3 linked regions of the Piscinibacter gummiphilus genome follow. The protein of the gene in region 2 binds, or shares a complex with, the protein of the main gene of each other region. Links are inferred from orthologs where the notes say so. Each region holds a gene or a part of one and is shown on either strand. Other genes may lie near its edges.

Region 1 (4,892 bases), 140 kb from region 2 along the record:
TACGTGTTCGGCAACATCCCGTGGGTCAAGGAAAACCTCGACAAGATCATCTGGGCGGCGATCTTCATTCCCGGGCTGCTCGTGCTGTTCGGGGCCTGGAAGGCGAAGCGGAAGGCGGCGGCTGCGGCGGCCGCGGCTGTTTAAAACAAGATGTCATCCCGGCGGAGGCCGGGCCCTTCGGCGGACGCCCAGGGCCCCGGCCTTCGCCGGGGCGACATGTTTTTTCCGCGTGCCGGCTTCAAAGCTGCCGCGTGCGCGCGAGCGGCGGGTTCTTGGCGAAGTACCGCTTGATGCCCGTGGCCAGCGCCTCCACCAGTTCCTGCTGGTAGCCCGCATCCCGCAGTTTCGACTCCTCCTCCGGGTTCGAGATGAACGCCGTCTCGACCAGGATGGACGGGATGTCCGGCGCCTTCAGCACCGCGAAGCCGGCCTGCTCCACCTTCGCCTTGTGGAGCCGGCCCACCTTTCCGATCTGGCCCAGCACCTCGCCGCCGAGCTTCATGCTGTCCTTGATCTGGGCGGACGTGCTCATGTCGAGCATCGCGCGCATCACCGTGCTGTCCTTCGCCTTGAAGTTGACGCCGCCCACGATGTCGGACGCGTTTTCCTTGCTGGCCATCCACCGGGCTGCCGCGCTGGTGGCACCGCCCTGCGACAGCGCGAACACCGAGGCGCCCCGCGCCTGCGGGTTCAGGAACGCGTCGGCATGGATGGACACGAACAGGTCGGCCTGCACGCGGCGTGCCTTGCGCACGCGCTCGTGCAGCGGCACGAAGAAGTCGGCGTCGCGCGTGAGCATGGCCCGCATGCCGGGCTCGGCGTTGAGCTTGTCGCGCAGCTTCATGGCCACCGACAGCACCACGTCCTTCTCGCGCAGGCCGCTCGGGCCGATGGCGCCCGGGTCCTCGCCGCCATGGCCGGGGTCGAGCGCGACGATGATCAGGCGGTCGATCTTCTCCTGCGTCATGGGCGACGGCTTCTGGGCGATCACCGGCGGTGCGGGCACGGGCGGCGCCACGGGACCCGGCGGGGTGGCCGGGGGCGTGGGTGTCTTGCCCACGCGGCCGATGAACTCGCCCAGCGCGTCCTGCACGGCCTCGGCGGCCTTCTGCTCGGCGCTCTGCTTCTCGTTGATGAGCGCGAGCAGCGGGTCAGCCTCGTGCACCGGGTGCAGGTCGAAGACGAGCCGGTGCTGGTACGCCGCGGCCGGCTCCAGCGTGAAGAGCTGCGGCGCGGTGGCCTGCTTCAGGTCCAGCACGAGGCGCACCACGCGGGGCTGGTTCTGGCCCACGCGCACGCCGGCGATGTACGGGTCGTCGGCATGCACCTTGCCCACCAGCTCGCGCAGCTTCGGGCTGAGTTCGAGGCCGTCGATGTCGATCACGAGGCGGCGCGGGTTGTCGGCCATGAAGTGCTTGACCGACAGCACCGTGTCGGACTCGAGCGTCACGCGGGTGTATTCGTCGGCGGGCCACACGCGCACGGCCACGAGGCTGGCGCCGAACGCGAGTTCGGCGGTGCCGAGCGACAGCACGACGCTGCCGAGCGCCTGGAGCGCGGTGCGGCGCTTCAAGGCAGCAGCTCCTGGCCGAGGGGGGTGCAGGCGGTGAAGGTCACGCGGCGTTCGTCTCCGTCGAGTGGGACAAGTTCCATCCGCAGGTCGGGTTCGGGCAGCAGACCCTCGGCCTTCTCGGGCCACTCGGCGAGCTTGAGTCCCTGGCTGGCGAACACGTCGCGGAAGCCTGCGTCTTCGAATTCCTGCGGGTCGTTGAAGCGGTAGAAATCGAAGTGCCAGGCCGTGAAACCCTCCAGCGGGTAGGCTTCCATCACCGCGTAGGTGGGACTCTTGATGCGGCCGGTGACGCCCAGCGCCTGCAGCAGGTGGCGTGCGAAAGTGGTCTTGCCGGCGCCGAGGGTGCCGTGCAGTTCGACGAACGCCCGGCGAAGCGCCGGCCGGGCCGCGAGAAGGGCTGCGGACTGCTGGCACGCGGCCTCGTCGGGCCACGCCTGGGTGCGGGTTTCTAGAATCGGCAAATGTCGGACGCCCGGAACATGGATCAGGTGGGGGACCCCGCCGCGCTGGTGGAACAGCTGCGCGGCTGGGCGCGTTCGCTCGGATTTTCCCAGATCGGCGTGGCGGATGTGGATCTGTCCTCGGCCGAACCGGGACTTTTGGCCTGGCTCGACCACGGTTTCCACGGCTCGATGGCCTACATGGCCACCCACGGCCTCAAGCGCGCGCGGCCCGCCGAGCTGGTGCCGGGCACCGTGCGGGTCATCACGGCGCGCATGGACTACCTGCCTCGCACGCGCCACGACGGCGACAACGACTGGCAGGCCGTCGAATGGGCGCACCTCGCACGGCCGGAGAACGCGGGCGTGTCCACGTACGCCCGCGGCCGCGACTACCACAAGGTGTTGCGCAACCGGCTGCAGAAGCTCGCCGACCGCCTCGCCGAGGCCGTGGGGCCGCTGGGCCACCGCGTCTTCACCGACTCGGCGCCGGTGCTGGAGGTGGAGCTCGCCTCGCGCAGCGGCATCGGCTGGCGCGGCAAGCACACCCTCACGCTGCACCGCGAGGCGGGCTCGATGTTCTTCCTCGGCGAGATCTACATCGACCTGCCGCTGCCGCTGTCCGAACCCGTGACCCCGCACTGCGGCTCGTGTTCGGCCTGCATCGACGTGTGCCCCACGCGAGCCATCGTCGCGCCCTACCGCGTGGACGCCCGCCGTTGCATCTCGTACCTGACGATCGAACACGACGGCGCGATCCCCGAAGACCTGCGCCCGCTGATCGGCAACCGCATCTACGGCTGCGACGACTGCCAGCTGGTGTGCCCCTGGAACAAGTACGCCCAGCGCAGCACCCTGCCCGACTTCGACCCGCGCGCCCCGCTGCTGCATCCCACGCTGCTGCAGCTCTGGGCCTGGACCGAGGCCGACTTCCTCCGCCACACGGAAGGCGGCCCCATCCGCCGCATCGGCTACGAACGCTGGCGGCGCAACCTCGCGGTGGGCCTGGGCAACGCGCTGCGGGCCGACCCGTCGCTCGCGGACGTGCGCGCCGCGCTCGAAGCGGCCCGCGACGCCGCCTCGCCCCTCGTGCAGGAGCACATCGACTGGGCCCTCAGGTGACCCAACCCAGGACGGCGATCCACCACGGAATCGTCACCATGCCGAGCAGGATCGACAGCGACACGAGCCCGGCCACGAAGGCCCCGTCGCCGCCCATGCGGGCCGCCAGCACGTAGGCGCTGGACGCCGTCGGCATCGACGCGAACAGCACGAGGATCAGCCGCTGCTCGGGCGACAGCGCGAACAGCAGCGCGAGCCCGATGCCCACGAGCGGCAGGATGGCGTGGCGGATGCCGATGAAGGCCGTGGTCAGCATCGGCGACGCCTTGAGACCGCCCAGCTTCAGGCCCGCCCCCACGGCCAGCAGGCCCACCGGCAGCGCGGCCACGCCGATGCGCTGCAGCGTGGTGCCCACCGCTTCGGGGAAGGTCACCCCCGCGAGGTTGGCTGCGAGGCCCAGCAAGGTCGCGACGATCAGCGGGTTGCGGATGATCTCGCGGGCGTACGAATGCCCGCCGTGGCGCGCGAGCGGCCACACGGCCGCCACGTTGCAGATGGGCACGCCGATGGCCAGCAGCAGTGCCATCCAGGCCACCCCCGTGGGGCCGCCCAGGCGCTCGGCCAGCGCCAGCGCGATGAAGGAATTGAAGCGGAACGCCACCTGTGCGCCCGATGCATGCAGCCGCGCGTCCACGCCCGGCCAGAGCTTCACCGCGAACGCGAGCGCGATGCCGCAGGCGAGCAGCGCGACCCCGCCCAGCGTGAGGCTCAGCGTCTGCGTCGGCTGCAGCGGGCTGCGCATCACCGAGTTGAACAGCAGCACCGGGAACAGCAGGTAGTACACCAGCTGCTCGGCGGCCTCCCACACGGGCCGGTTCAGCGCCGTCCACCGGCACAGGCAGAAGCCGCAGACGATCAGCAGGAAGTCGGGAAGCAACAACAGCGCGGTGGACATCGGCCCAGTGTGCCAGCGCCCGGGCTGCGTAGTTTCCACAGTCAGGAAGGCCCCGGGACCCGTGCAACATGGTCCGTGACGGCTCGACCCCGGATCCTCGTTTCATGGGCGATACTGCCCGGAGACCGGCCCGCTCGACCCTTGGCGCCCGCTGCAGGGCAGGCGCCACCCACGGTTCCTCTTCATCTGTTGTTTCAGGAGTTCCGCATGCAACGCCGTACCCTCGTCGCCACCGCCGCCCTCGCCCTCTTCAGCGCCTCCGGCGCGTGGGCCCAGGCCGCCTACCCGACCAAGCCCGTGCGCCTCGTCGTGCCGTTCGCCCCCGGCGGCACCACCGACATCATCGCGCGCGTGCTCTCCGAGAAGCTGAACGGGCCGCTGGGCCAGACCGTCATCGTCGAGAACAAGGCCGGTGGCGGCGGCTCGATCGGCGCGAACGAGATCGCGCGCTCGCCGGCCGACGGCTACACGCTCGGCATCGCCACCGTGTCCACCACCGCGTCGAACCCGGCCATCAACCCGAAGATCGGCTACAACCCGATCACCGACTTCACGCAGATCATCAACGTGGCGGCCACGCCCAACGTGATCGCCGTGCACCCGAGCTTCCCCGCGAAGGACTACAAGGGCTTCATCGCCGAGCTGAAGAAGAACCCCGGCAAGTACTCGTACGCCACGTCGGGCACCGGCGGCATCGGGCACATGCAGTTCGAGCTCTACAAGAGCCTCACGAACACCTTCGTCACGCACATCCCGTACCGCGGCGCGGGCCCGGCCCTGAACGACACGGTCGCCGGCCAGGTGCCGATGATCTTCGACAACCTGCCCTCCGCCCTGCCCTTCATCAAGGACGGCCGCCTGG
Region 2 (4,750 bases):
ACTTCGGGGTTCAGCGACAGCACGTGCACGACGACCTGGACTTCGTTGTAGAAGCCTTCGGGGAACAGCGGGCGCAGCGGGCGGTCGATCAGGCGCGAGGTCAGCGTCTCGAGTTCGCTCGGGCGGCCTTCACGCTTGAAGAAGCTGCCGGGGATCTTGCCGGCGGCGTAGGTCTTCTCGATGTAGTCGACGGTCAGCGGGAAGAAGTCCTGGCCCGGCTTCGGGTTCTTGGCGCCCACGACGGTGGCGAGGATCACGGTGTCCTCGATGTCGACGATCACGGCACCGCCGGACTGGCGGGCGATCTCACCGGTCTCGAGCACGACCTTGTGCTGACCCCATTGGAACGTCTTCGTGACCTTGTTGAACATGCTCATGCTTTTCTCCTTTGTGTACCGGCGCCGGTGGGGTGGCGCCTGGCCCCTGGAGCAACCACGTCATCCTGGCGCGATGCCATTCCATGGCCGCTCTGCGGGTGAGCGGCGATGGAATGACACATCGTCATCGGTGGATGGCGGAACTCCAAAACAAAGAGCCTGTGCTGGCGATCCCAGACAGGCTCTTTTCGGAACTCATGAAGCGACAGCGACGGAAACGGCTCGCGACGAAGGCTTCACGAGTTCCCGTGCGATTACTTGCGCAGACCCAGCTTCTGGATCAGGGCCGTGTAGCGGTCGGCGTCACGGTCCTTCAGGTAGGCCAGCAGGCTCTTGCGGGTGTTGACCATCTTCAGCAGACCGCGGCGACCATGGTGGTCCTTCAGGTGGGTCTTGAAGTGGGGGGTCAGCTCGTTGATGCGGGCGGTCAGCAGGGCGACCTGGACTTCGGGGGACCCGGTGTCGTTGGCGCTGCGGGCGTTGGCCTTGACGATCTCGGCCTTTTGTTCGGTGGTGGACATCTGTGTGTTTCCAGAAATACCCGTCGCGGCCAATGAAAACGGCCTGCGGTTTCGGGTGGGTTGACTTGCGGTAGCGGGGGAAACCTCCCCGCGCCGTGCGGATTGCCAGCGCCCGGAAGAGCGCAAAGCCCGTCGATTGTAGCGGAAACCTGCAGCCCCTCCCGGAAGGCCTTCTCACGGACTTCCGGAAAAAAGTTTCGGAACGGGGTCGGAACGCCGGATTTCAAGTCCCTTGAAAGCCCTCCGGACGCTCCAAATTCGGAGCCATGGCGTGCTGCACGGTGCAGCGGCTACCCCGAAACGAAGATTCCTGGAGTTCCCCATGTTCGTGTTCCCCGCCCCCGTTTCCGTGTCCCGCCGTGCCGCCGCTTCGAGCCGGCTGCTGGACCAGCTGTTCTCCGAGCGCGTCACCGCGCCGTCGGCCCCCACCTCCCGCACCCCGGCGCTGGACGTGTCCGAGACCGACACCGCCTTTTCGCTCGCCTTCGAGGTGCCGGGCACCACCCGCGAGTTGCTGAAGGTGTCCGTGCAGGGCCGCCGCGTGGTGCTCGAGACCGCCACGGCCGAAGCGGCTGCCGCGACCGAAACCCCCACCGACACCCCGCGCGTGCTGTACCGCGAGCGCGCCGAGGCCCGCTACGCCCGCACCGTGGTGCTGCCGTCCGAGGTGGACCCGGCCAGCGCGTCGGCCCGGTTCGACAACGGGGTGCTGACCCTGTCGCTGTCGAAGAAGGTGCCCACCGGCGCCACTCAGGTCGCGATCGGCTGAACCTCGATGGGTTGAACCTCGGTGAGCGGCCAGCGGGGCCGCACGTCGAACCCCTGGTCGAAGCCGGGGACGGCGCCCCGCTGAAGCCGCATCGCCGCGGCGAGCGCGATCATCGCGCCGTTGTCGGTGCACAGCGCCAGCTCCGGGTAGTGCACCCGGACCTGGCGCTTGGCACATTGGGCGTTCAGCTGCTCGCGCAGCATCGTGTTCGCCCCCACCCCACCCGCCACCACGAGGCGCCTGAGCCCGGTCTGCTTGAGCGCGGCGATGGACTTGCGAACGAGCACGTCCACGATGGCCTCCTGCGTGGCCGCGGCGATGTTCGCCTTGTCCTGCTCGCAGACATTGGTGCCGAGCTTGAGCACCTGGGTGCGCACGGCGGTCTTGAGGCCGGCGAACGAGAAGTCGAGGTTGCCGCTGTGCAGCAGCGGGCGCGGCAGCGAATAGGCGGACGCGTCGCCGAAGGCGGCCAGGCGCGCCAGCACCGGCCCGCCCGGGTAGCCGAGGCCCAGCAGCTTGGCCGACTTGTCGAAGGCCTCGCCGGCGGCATCGTCGATGGACTCGCCCAGCAGCTCGTACTGGCCCACGTCGTCCACCCGCATCAGCTGGGTGTGGCCGCCCGACACGAGCAGCGCCACGAACGGGAATTCCGGCGGGTCGCTCGCGAGGAACGGGGACAGCAGGTGCCCTTCCAGGTGGTGCACACCGAACACGGGCTTGCCGAGCGCGGCCGCCAGCGAGCAGGCGACGCCCGCCCCCACCAGCAGCGCCCCGGCGAGGCCCGGACCGCGGGTGAAGGCGACCACGTCGATCTCGGCGAGGTCGACGCCCGCCTCGGCCAGCACCTGGCGGGTGAGCGGCACGACCCGGCGGATGTGGTCGCGCGAGGCCAGCTCGGGCACCACGCCGCCATAGGCCTGGTGCATGTCGATCTGGCTGTGCAGGGCGTGGGCCCGCAGTTTCGGAACCCCTGTCGGCGTGGCCTCGACCACGGCCACCCCGGTTTCGTCGCACGACGATTCGACACCCAAGACCTTCATGGGCCGATTGTAACAAGGGCGGCCGTCGCGACTTTCGTCTGAAAACGCTTTCACTTTGTCACACAGACGAGTCAGTGTTTTCCCGAGAATGCGGGCGACACCCGATCGTCCGATGTCGGACAAGGCCCTACGCTTAGGGGGTCCAGGAGTCTCCGCCTCGACGCGGCGACTCAGCAGAACCAGGGATCCTCTCGTTGGGGAACAGAATGAAAGAATACCGACTCACCTCGTGGCCCGAACTCCCGGCCCCGTACCAGGGCTCCGCCTACCGGCGGATGGTGAGTGACATGTCTCATCGCTACGTCTCGCTGTCCCAGCTGGTGACGAGCAGCGGCGTGCGCCGCCAGGACGTGCGCCAGTTCCTCGACTCCCTCGATTCCCGTGGCGTGCTGACCGAACGCGAGCTGTTCGTGTCCGACACCCTCCTCGATTCAGTGCGCCCGCTCGGCAACTGGATCCGCCGCAAGTTCAACCTGTCGCACGGCAGCCGCTGAACCGCACCCGCTCCCGCAGAAGCCCGCCGCGTGCGGGCTTTTTCACGCCCGGGCGCCCTCCTCTGGCGCGGATGTTGCTCGCCCTCGCGGCATGAACCCGACGCGCCCCTCCACCGCCGCGCTGCGCATCGTCATCGTCGCCCCCGACTCGCTGCTGGCCGACGGCACGGACACGCGGGCGGTGACCGAGGCCGAGCGCTCGCGGTCGCTGCGCATCGGGCTGCTCGAGAACGGCTACAACATCGTCGCGGTGCTGCCGGCCGACGTGTTCCTCCCGGACCGCCTCGCCCAGATCGCCCCCGACATGATCATCGTGGACGCCGAAAGCCAGGCGCGCGACACGCTGGAGCACGTGGTGCTCGCGACACGCGACGCCCGCCGCCCCATCGTGCTGTTCACGGAAGACGAGGACACCTCCCATGTCGGTGCGGCCATCGCCGCCGGCGTCACCGCGTACGTGGTGGCCGGCATGGCGCCCGACCGCGTCAAGCCGGTGCTCGAGGTCGCCCTCGCCCGCTTCGAGCATGAGGAAGGCCTGCGCCGCGAGCTGGCGGACGCGCGCACCGAGCTGTCGGAACGCAAGGTGATCGACCGCGCGAAGGGCTTGCTGATCAAGGCGCACGGCCTGACCGAGGACGCCGCGTACGCCCGCCTGCGCAAGACCGCGATGGACAAGGGCCTGCGCCTGGCCGACGTGGCCCAGCGACTGATCGACGTCAGCGACCTGCTCGCCTGATTGGGTGCACTGCAGCACCGTTCGGGTGCGGCACACGTCGAAAACAGCTGGCACAGCGTTTGCAAATGAACCGGCAGAGGATCAACGGCGATCCTCGACATTGACACCAGACAGCACCAACGGCGGTGCTGAACGGTTCGGACGACGGCGTCCCCACCCTCCCGGGCTCACCCCCGACGAGACGTGCGGACGCCTTTTTGTTTTTGTCCCCTGCGTTGCAGACCACCGAGACCTTTCCGCCATGACCGACCACACCGATCGAAAGAACCTCATGAGCCGCCGAACCCTGATCAAGGCCGCCGCCGCCTCCAGCGCCACCGGCATGCTGCCGGGACTGCAATCCGCCGTGTATGCCGCCGGCTCGGACAAGCCCGAAAAGGAGGAAGTCAAGATCGGCTTCATCCCGCTGACCGACTGCGCCTCCGTCGTGATGGCCTCGGTGCTCGGCTTCGACAAGAAGTACGGGGTGAAGATCATCCCGACGAAGGAAGCCTCGTGGGCCGGCGTGCGCGACAAGCTCGTCAACGGCGAACTCGACATGGCCCACGTGCTCTACGGCCTCGTGTACGGCGTGCACCTCGGCATCGGCGGCCCCAAGAAGGACATGGCCGTGCTGATGAACCTGAACAACAACGGCCAGGCCATCACGCTGTCGAAGACCCTCGCCGACAAGGGCGCCGTCGACGGGGGTTCGCTCGCGAAGCTGATGGCCCGCGAGAAGCGCGAGTACACCTTCGCCGGCACGTTCCCCACCGGCACGCACGCGATGTGGATGCACTACTGGCTCGCGGCCTTCGGCATCAATCCCGTGAC
Region 3 (4,687 bases), 1.4 Mb from region 2 along the record:
GGCGAAGGTGCCGGCCTCGAAGTAGGCGATGAGCACCGGCACGTTGTCGGCCAGCAGCTGGAACTGGTCGGCGCGATCGCGGGCCACGCCCTCGGCGCGCACGCGGTCGGACACGTCCTGGAAGGTGCACAGGTACCGGGCGCCCTCGGCGTCCCAGCGGGCGCGGCCGTCGAGCCAGGTGCCGTCCGGGGCCTGCGGGGTGCCCTTGAGGACCAGGGTGAGGGCGAAGTCGGCCCGGCGGGGCAGCGCGGCCTGCAGCGCGGCGAGCGAGTCGGGCGTCAGCAGCGCCGACCAGACCCAGCCCGGGTGGGTCTCGTGGGCGATGCCGAGGTGGCGCGTGAACTCCCGGTTGGCCTGCAGCACGGCGCCGTCGTCGGCGAGGCAGGCCAGCAGGCAGGGCCAAGCCTCCGGTTCGGGCAGGTCACGGTCGAGCAACGCTCGGGGCTCGTTCATCGTCTTGTTGTGGGTTGACAGCGAGGTCGATCGGAGCCGCTCTGCCCGCGTGCGGCCCTCGCTCGCTCATGATAACGACGACATTCAGCCTTCGGGGGCCAGAACCTCGCGTGCAAGGCACAGATCGTCCCAGGCCCGCCCCTTGTCCTCGGGATTGCGCAGCAGGTAGGCCGGGTGGTAGGTGACGACCAGCGGCACGCCCTGGTAGCTGTGGACCCGGCCGCGCAGCCGGCCGATGGGCTCGTTGCTGCGCAGCAGGCTCTGCACCGCGAAGCGGCCCATCGCGAGGATCACGCGCGGCTGCACCAGCGCGATCTGCCGCATCAGGAACGGCTCGCACTGGGAGAGTTCCTGCGGTTCCGGGTTGCGGTTGCCCGGTGGCCGGCACTTGACCGTGTTGGCGATGTAGACCTGCCGCTCGGGGCCCGCCTCGTCGCGGGTCAGGCCCAGCGCGCGCAGCATGTTGTCGAGCAGCTGGCCCGACTTGCCGACGAACGGTTCGCCCTGGCGGTCTTCCTGCTCCCCCGGGGCTTCGCCGACGACCATCCAGTGCGCCCGCTCGTTGCCCACGCCGAACACGGTCTGCGTGCGGCCCTGGCACAGGCCGCAGGCCGTGCAGCCGGCGACGGCCTCGCGAAGCGCGGGCCAGTCCATCGTTTCCGTGCCGGTGGGGCGGTCGCCGCGGGCGACGACCTCGATGGCGGGAGGCCGGGCGGCTGGCGCGCGGGGCGCGGGTGCAGGTGCGGGGATGGGCGCCGGTGCCCGGGCCTGAACGGGGGCCGGTGCCGGCTCGGGCGCGGCCTCGGCCACCGCCTCGACGGGCGCAGCCACCTCGGCCCGCGTCCAGACACGGATGCCCATCTCCTCCAGCATCAAGGCCTGGCGTTCGCTGAAACCCATCACTCCCACTCCACCTTCAGGCTCATCACGGCCGCATCCTCCCGGCCCATCTGACCCGGCGGCAGCGGATAGTAGCCGCGGCGCATCCGGATGGGCTGGAACCCGTACCGGGCATACAGCGCCTTCGCTCGTTCATTGCTCACCCGCACCTCCAGCCACAGCATCTGCGCGTGCCGCTCGCGGCACAGGGCCACCAGGCGGTCGAGCATCTCGCGCGCGTGCCCGCGGCCCTGCAGCGGCGGGGCCACGGTGAGGTTCAGCAGGTGCATCTCGTCGACCCCGTCCATCGCCACGAAGTAGCCGAGCAGGGTCTGGCGCGCATCCACCAGCAGCCAGGCGTCGTAGCCCGCCGCGATGGAGTCGATGAAGTTGCCCCGGGTCCAAGGCACCGGGTAGGCCTCGTTCTCGATGGCGAGCACGGCATCGAGGTGCAGCACCGTCATCGGGACCCATTGTCGCCGATCGTCGATCACGGCATTCACGACTTCGCCTCCCGGGCGGCCTCGCGCTCCGCCGTGGTCTGGGCGACCTTGTCGCGCACGTACACGGGCAGCGCGAGCGAGGCATCCACCGCACCACCGGCCGCCCACCGCTGGCGTGCCACGCGCAGCACCGCAGCGGCACGGGAACGGGCCTGCGGCACCTGCCGCGTGGTGGCGGGCAGGTCGAACGCGGCGGCGAACACCGGCAGGCCCGAGCCGGCCACCACGGCCGGCGGGTCGTCGCGCCAGCGGGCGGCCAGCACGGACGGATCGAGCAGTTCGGGCGCCGACAGCACGGCCCAGCCGGCGCCGGACCAGCGGTAGGCCCCGGCATAGACCTGGTCCATGCGGGCGTCCATCGCCACATGCACCACCGCGGCGACCTCGGGGCCCACTTGGTCGCGGGCATCGTCGGCGACGAGCATCAGGCTGTCGACCGGCACGACGGGCTTGCCGGCGCCGAGCGCGAAACCCTGCGCCACCGAGCAGGCCGTGCGCAGGCCGGTGAACGCGCCGGGACCCGCGCCGAACGCGATGGCGTCGACCTGGGCCAGCGCGATGCCGGCCCGGGCCAGCAGGGCCATGGCCTCGGGCACGAGGCGGGCCGACGCGAGCGCCCCCCCGGCCGACTCGTGCACGAAGTCGCCGGACGGCGTGCACAAGGCCAGGCTCAGCAGGTCGGTCGAGGTGTCGAAGGCCAGCAGCGTGTTCGTTGTCGTCATTTTCAGAAGTCTAGGCCATGCGATCATCGATCCATGCCCATCACGCCCTTCTTCCGGCGCACGGCGCTGCCGCTGTGCCTGCTCGCCACCGCCCTGCCCGCCCTCGCCGGTCCCACCCCGCTCCCCCCCGAAGTCGACGCCGCCCTCGCCCGCGCGCAGGTGCCCCGGGACAGCCTCGTGGCCCTCGTGCAGGAGGTGGGACAGCCGGCGAACCGGCTCGCGTGGCAGCCGCACCAGCCCGTCAATCCGGCGTCGCTCCAGAAGCTGCTGACCACGAGCGCGGCGCTCGACCTGCTGGGGCCGGCCTGGTCGTGGACCACGCCCGTGTGGATCCAGGGCGAGCTCACCGACGGCGTCCTCAAGGGCTCGCTGGTCATCAAGGGCAGCGGCGACCCGAAGCTGGTGGTGGAGCGGCTGTGGCTGCTGCTGCGGCGCGTGCAGCAGCTCGGGGTGCGCGACATCCAGGGCGACATCGTGCTCGACCGCTCGGCCTTCGCGGTGCCACTCCACGACCCGGCGGCGTTCGACGGCGAGCCGTACCGCCCGTCGAACGCGGGGCCCGACGCGCTGATGCTCAACTACAAGTCGGTCACCTACACGTTCACGCCGCAGCCGGCGCGCAACGTGGCGCTGGTGGCTGCGGACATCCCGCTCGCGGGCGTGCGGGTGGACACCACGGTGCCGCTGCTCAAGGGCCCCTGCGACGACTGGCGGGGCGACTTGCGGGCCGACTTCACCGACCCGGCCCGCGTGCGTTTCGCGGGCGGCTACGCGGCGAGCTGCGGCGAGCGGCAGTGGCCCACGGCCTACGCCGATCCGAAGGCCTACAACGAACGGGCGCTGACGGGTCTGTGGCGCGAGCTGGGCGGAAAGCTGTCGGGCCGCGTGCGCGACGGTGCGGCACCGGCCACGCCGCCCACGTTCGAGGTCACCTCCGAGCCGCTCGCCGAAACCATCCGCGACATCAACAAGTTCAGCAACAACGTGATGGCGCAGCAGCTGTTCCTCACGCTCGGCGCCACGCAGCGTGGCACCGGTTCGCCCGACCAGTCGCGCGACGTGGTGCGGCAGTGGCTGGTGGACCGCTTCGGCGACAACGTGGCGGGCACGGTGGTCGAGAACGGGTCGGGGCTGTCGCGGGATTCGCGCGTCACCGCGCAGTTGCTGGCCCGCGTGCTGCAGGCCGCGTGGGCGGGCCCGGCGATGTCCGAGCTGATGAGTTCACTGCCGGTGAGCGGCATCGACGGCACGATGCGCCGCACCCGCAACGCCAACACGGGCCGCGCCCACCTGAAGACCGGCTCGCTGCGGGACGTGACCGGCATCGCCGGCTACGTGCTCGCGAACTCGGGGCGGCGCTACGTGGTGGTGGGGGTGATCAACCACCCCAACGCCGCGGCGGCCCGGCCTGCGCTCGAAGCGCTGGTCAAGTGGACCGCCGCCGACTGACGACGATCAGAGCGGGTTCGCGCGGATGCGCTGCAGGGCCGTCTGTCCCAGCAGGCCGTGGGTGATGGTGCCGTACTGCATGCGGCCGGCCCACAGGTAGTAGATCGGGCTGGCCGTCGTGACGTCGGTCGTCTTGCAGGTGTCCAGGTCGGCGTCCGGCGTGGGCGCGCCGGCCGTCTGGCAGGCCGCCGCCACGCGGTTGGTGATCGCGTTGTAGGCCGCGCCGCTGTTGAGGTAGTACGAGTTCACCAGTTGGTCGACCTCGACGATGGCACCGCTGCGGCCACCACCGCCCGGGACCAGCGACATGCGCGCGTTCAGCCCGTCGTTGAAGGCGGTGGACATCTCGTACAGCAGGTTGGCGTCGTAGCCCTCGGCCACGACGACGGGCGCGGTGTTCAGGTACGGCACGGTGGTGATGAGGATGCGCGCGCCGGTGGCGATCGTGTTCAGCACCACGTCGCCGAGCGCCTCGCCCCGCTTCTCCGCGGCGGTGATCATCGCCTCGCGGTCGGCGGCGTTGGGCGTCTTGTTCGTGCCCACGATGGCCAGCAGGTCGTGCGAGCCGACCATCAGCGTGACCAGGTCGTTCTGGTTGAGCGCCGGCGACACGCCGGCCAGGGCCGCCGCGGCCTGGTCCACCGTCTGGCCCACCTGGGCGAGCATCACGGCGTACTTGCG

What was found.
Region 1: the proteins of tsaD (region 2) and tsaE are in contact, whole or in part, in a crystal structure (PDB 6N9A), measured with the Thermotoga maritima proteins. The link is inferred for Piscinibacter gummiphilus from one-to-one orthologs. Residues at the interface, in WP_004082750.1 of Thermotoga maritima: Cys10, Asp11, Arg49, His50, Leu82, Gly84, Gly135, Gly136, Glu154, Thr155, Leu156, Asp157, Asp158, Ser159, Glu162, Asp165, Lys166, Arg169, Leu170, Tyr175, Lys213, Thr214, Leu217, Tyr218, Gln221, Arg222, Asn324; in WP_004082108.1 of Thermotoga maritima: Leu37, Gly38, Lys46, Lys57, Val59, Lys60, Ser61, Thr63, Phe64, Thr65, Leu66, Met67, Val69, Pro71, Tyr82, Arg83, Leu84, Asp86, Asp88, Phe89, Asp93, Ile128, Asp130, Glu131, Arg134.
Region 3: the proteins of tsaD (region 2) and tsaB are in contact, whole or in part, in a solved structure (PDB 4WQ4), measured with the Escherichia coli proteins. The link is inferred for Piscinibacter gummiphilus from one-to-one orthologs.

The regions. Positions count from the first base shown.
Region 1 is NZ_CP015118.1:1,945,137-1,950,028, reverse strand. Bases 303-3,301 are described here. They hold tsaE (tRNA (adenosine(37)-N6)-threonylcarbamoyltransferase complex ATPase subunit type 1 TsaE), read right to left. Parts: upstream 2,035-3,301; coding sequence 1,570-2,034; downstream 303-1,569. Other genes in these bases: A4W93_RS08870 (AEC family transporter), read right to left, coding at 3,128-3,301; queG (tRNA epoxyqueuosine(34) reductase QueG), read left to right, coding at 2,035-3,135; A4W93_RS08885 (N-acetylmuramoyl-L-alanine amidase), read right to left, coding at 303-1,573. Outside these bases: A4W93_RS08890 (DedA family protein), read left to right, coding at 1-144; more of A4W93_RS08885, read right to left, coding at 239-302; more of A4W93_RS08870, read right to left, coding at 3,302-4,030; A4W93_RS30345 (tripartite tricarboxylate transporter substrate binding protein BugE), read left to right, coding at 4,238-4,892. UniProt on the Escherichia coli protein: Required for the formation of a threonylcarbamoyl group on adenosine at position 37 (t(6)A37) in tRNAs that read codons beginning with adenine.
Region 2 is NZ_CP015118.1:2,081,821-2,086,570, reverse strand. Bases 679-3,535 are described here. They hold tsaD (tRNA (adenosine(37)-N6)-threonylcarbamoyltransferase complex transferase subunit TsaD), read right to left. Parts: upstream 2,708-3,535; coding sequence 1,649-2,707; downstream 679-1,648. Other genes in these bases: A4W93_RS09455 (ANTAR domain-containing response regulator), read left to right, coding at 3,293-3,535; A4W93_RS09460 (hypothetical protein), read left to right, coding at 2,995-3,201; A4W93_RS09470 (Hsp20/alpha crystallin family protein), read left to right, coding at 1,221-1,667; rpsO (30S ribosomal protein S15), read right to left, coding at 679-898. In the rest of the region: pnp (polyribonucleotide nucleotidyltransferase), read right to left, coding at 1-377; more of rpsO, read right to left, coding at 632-678; more of A4W93_RS09455, read left to right, coding at 3,536-3,937; A4W93_RS09450 (CmpA/NrtA family ABC transporter substrate-binding protein), read left to right, coding at 4,209-4,750.
Region 3 is NZ_CP015118.1:653,513-658,199, reverse strand. Bases 695-3,488 are described here. They hold tsaB (tRNA (adenosine(37)-N6)-threonylcarbamoyltransferase complex dimerization subunit type 1 TsaB), read right to left. Parts: upstream 2,558-3,488; coding sequence 1,832-2,557; downstream 695-1,831. Other genes in these bases: dacB (D-alanyl-D-alanine carboxypeptidase/D-alanyl-D-alanine endopeptidase), read left to right, coding at 2,591-3,488; rimI (ribosomal protein S18-alanine N-acetyltransferase), read right to left, coding at 1,353-1,796; A4W93_RS02970 (uracil-DNA glycosylase), read right to left, coding at 695-1,353. Also shown: A4W93_RS02975 (putative bifunctional diguanylate cyclase/phosphodiesterase), read right to left, coding at 1-453; more of A4W93_RS02970, read right to left, coding at 538-694; more of dacB, read left to right, coding at 3,489-4,006; A4W93_RS02950 (SGNH/GDSL hydrolase family protein), read right to left, coding at 4,013-4,687. UniProt on the Escherichia coli protein: Required for the formation of a threonylcarbamoyl group on adenosine at position 37 (t(6)A37) in tRNAs that read codons beginning with adenine.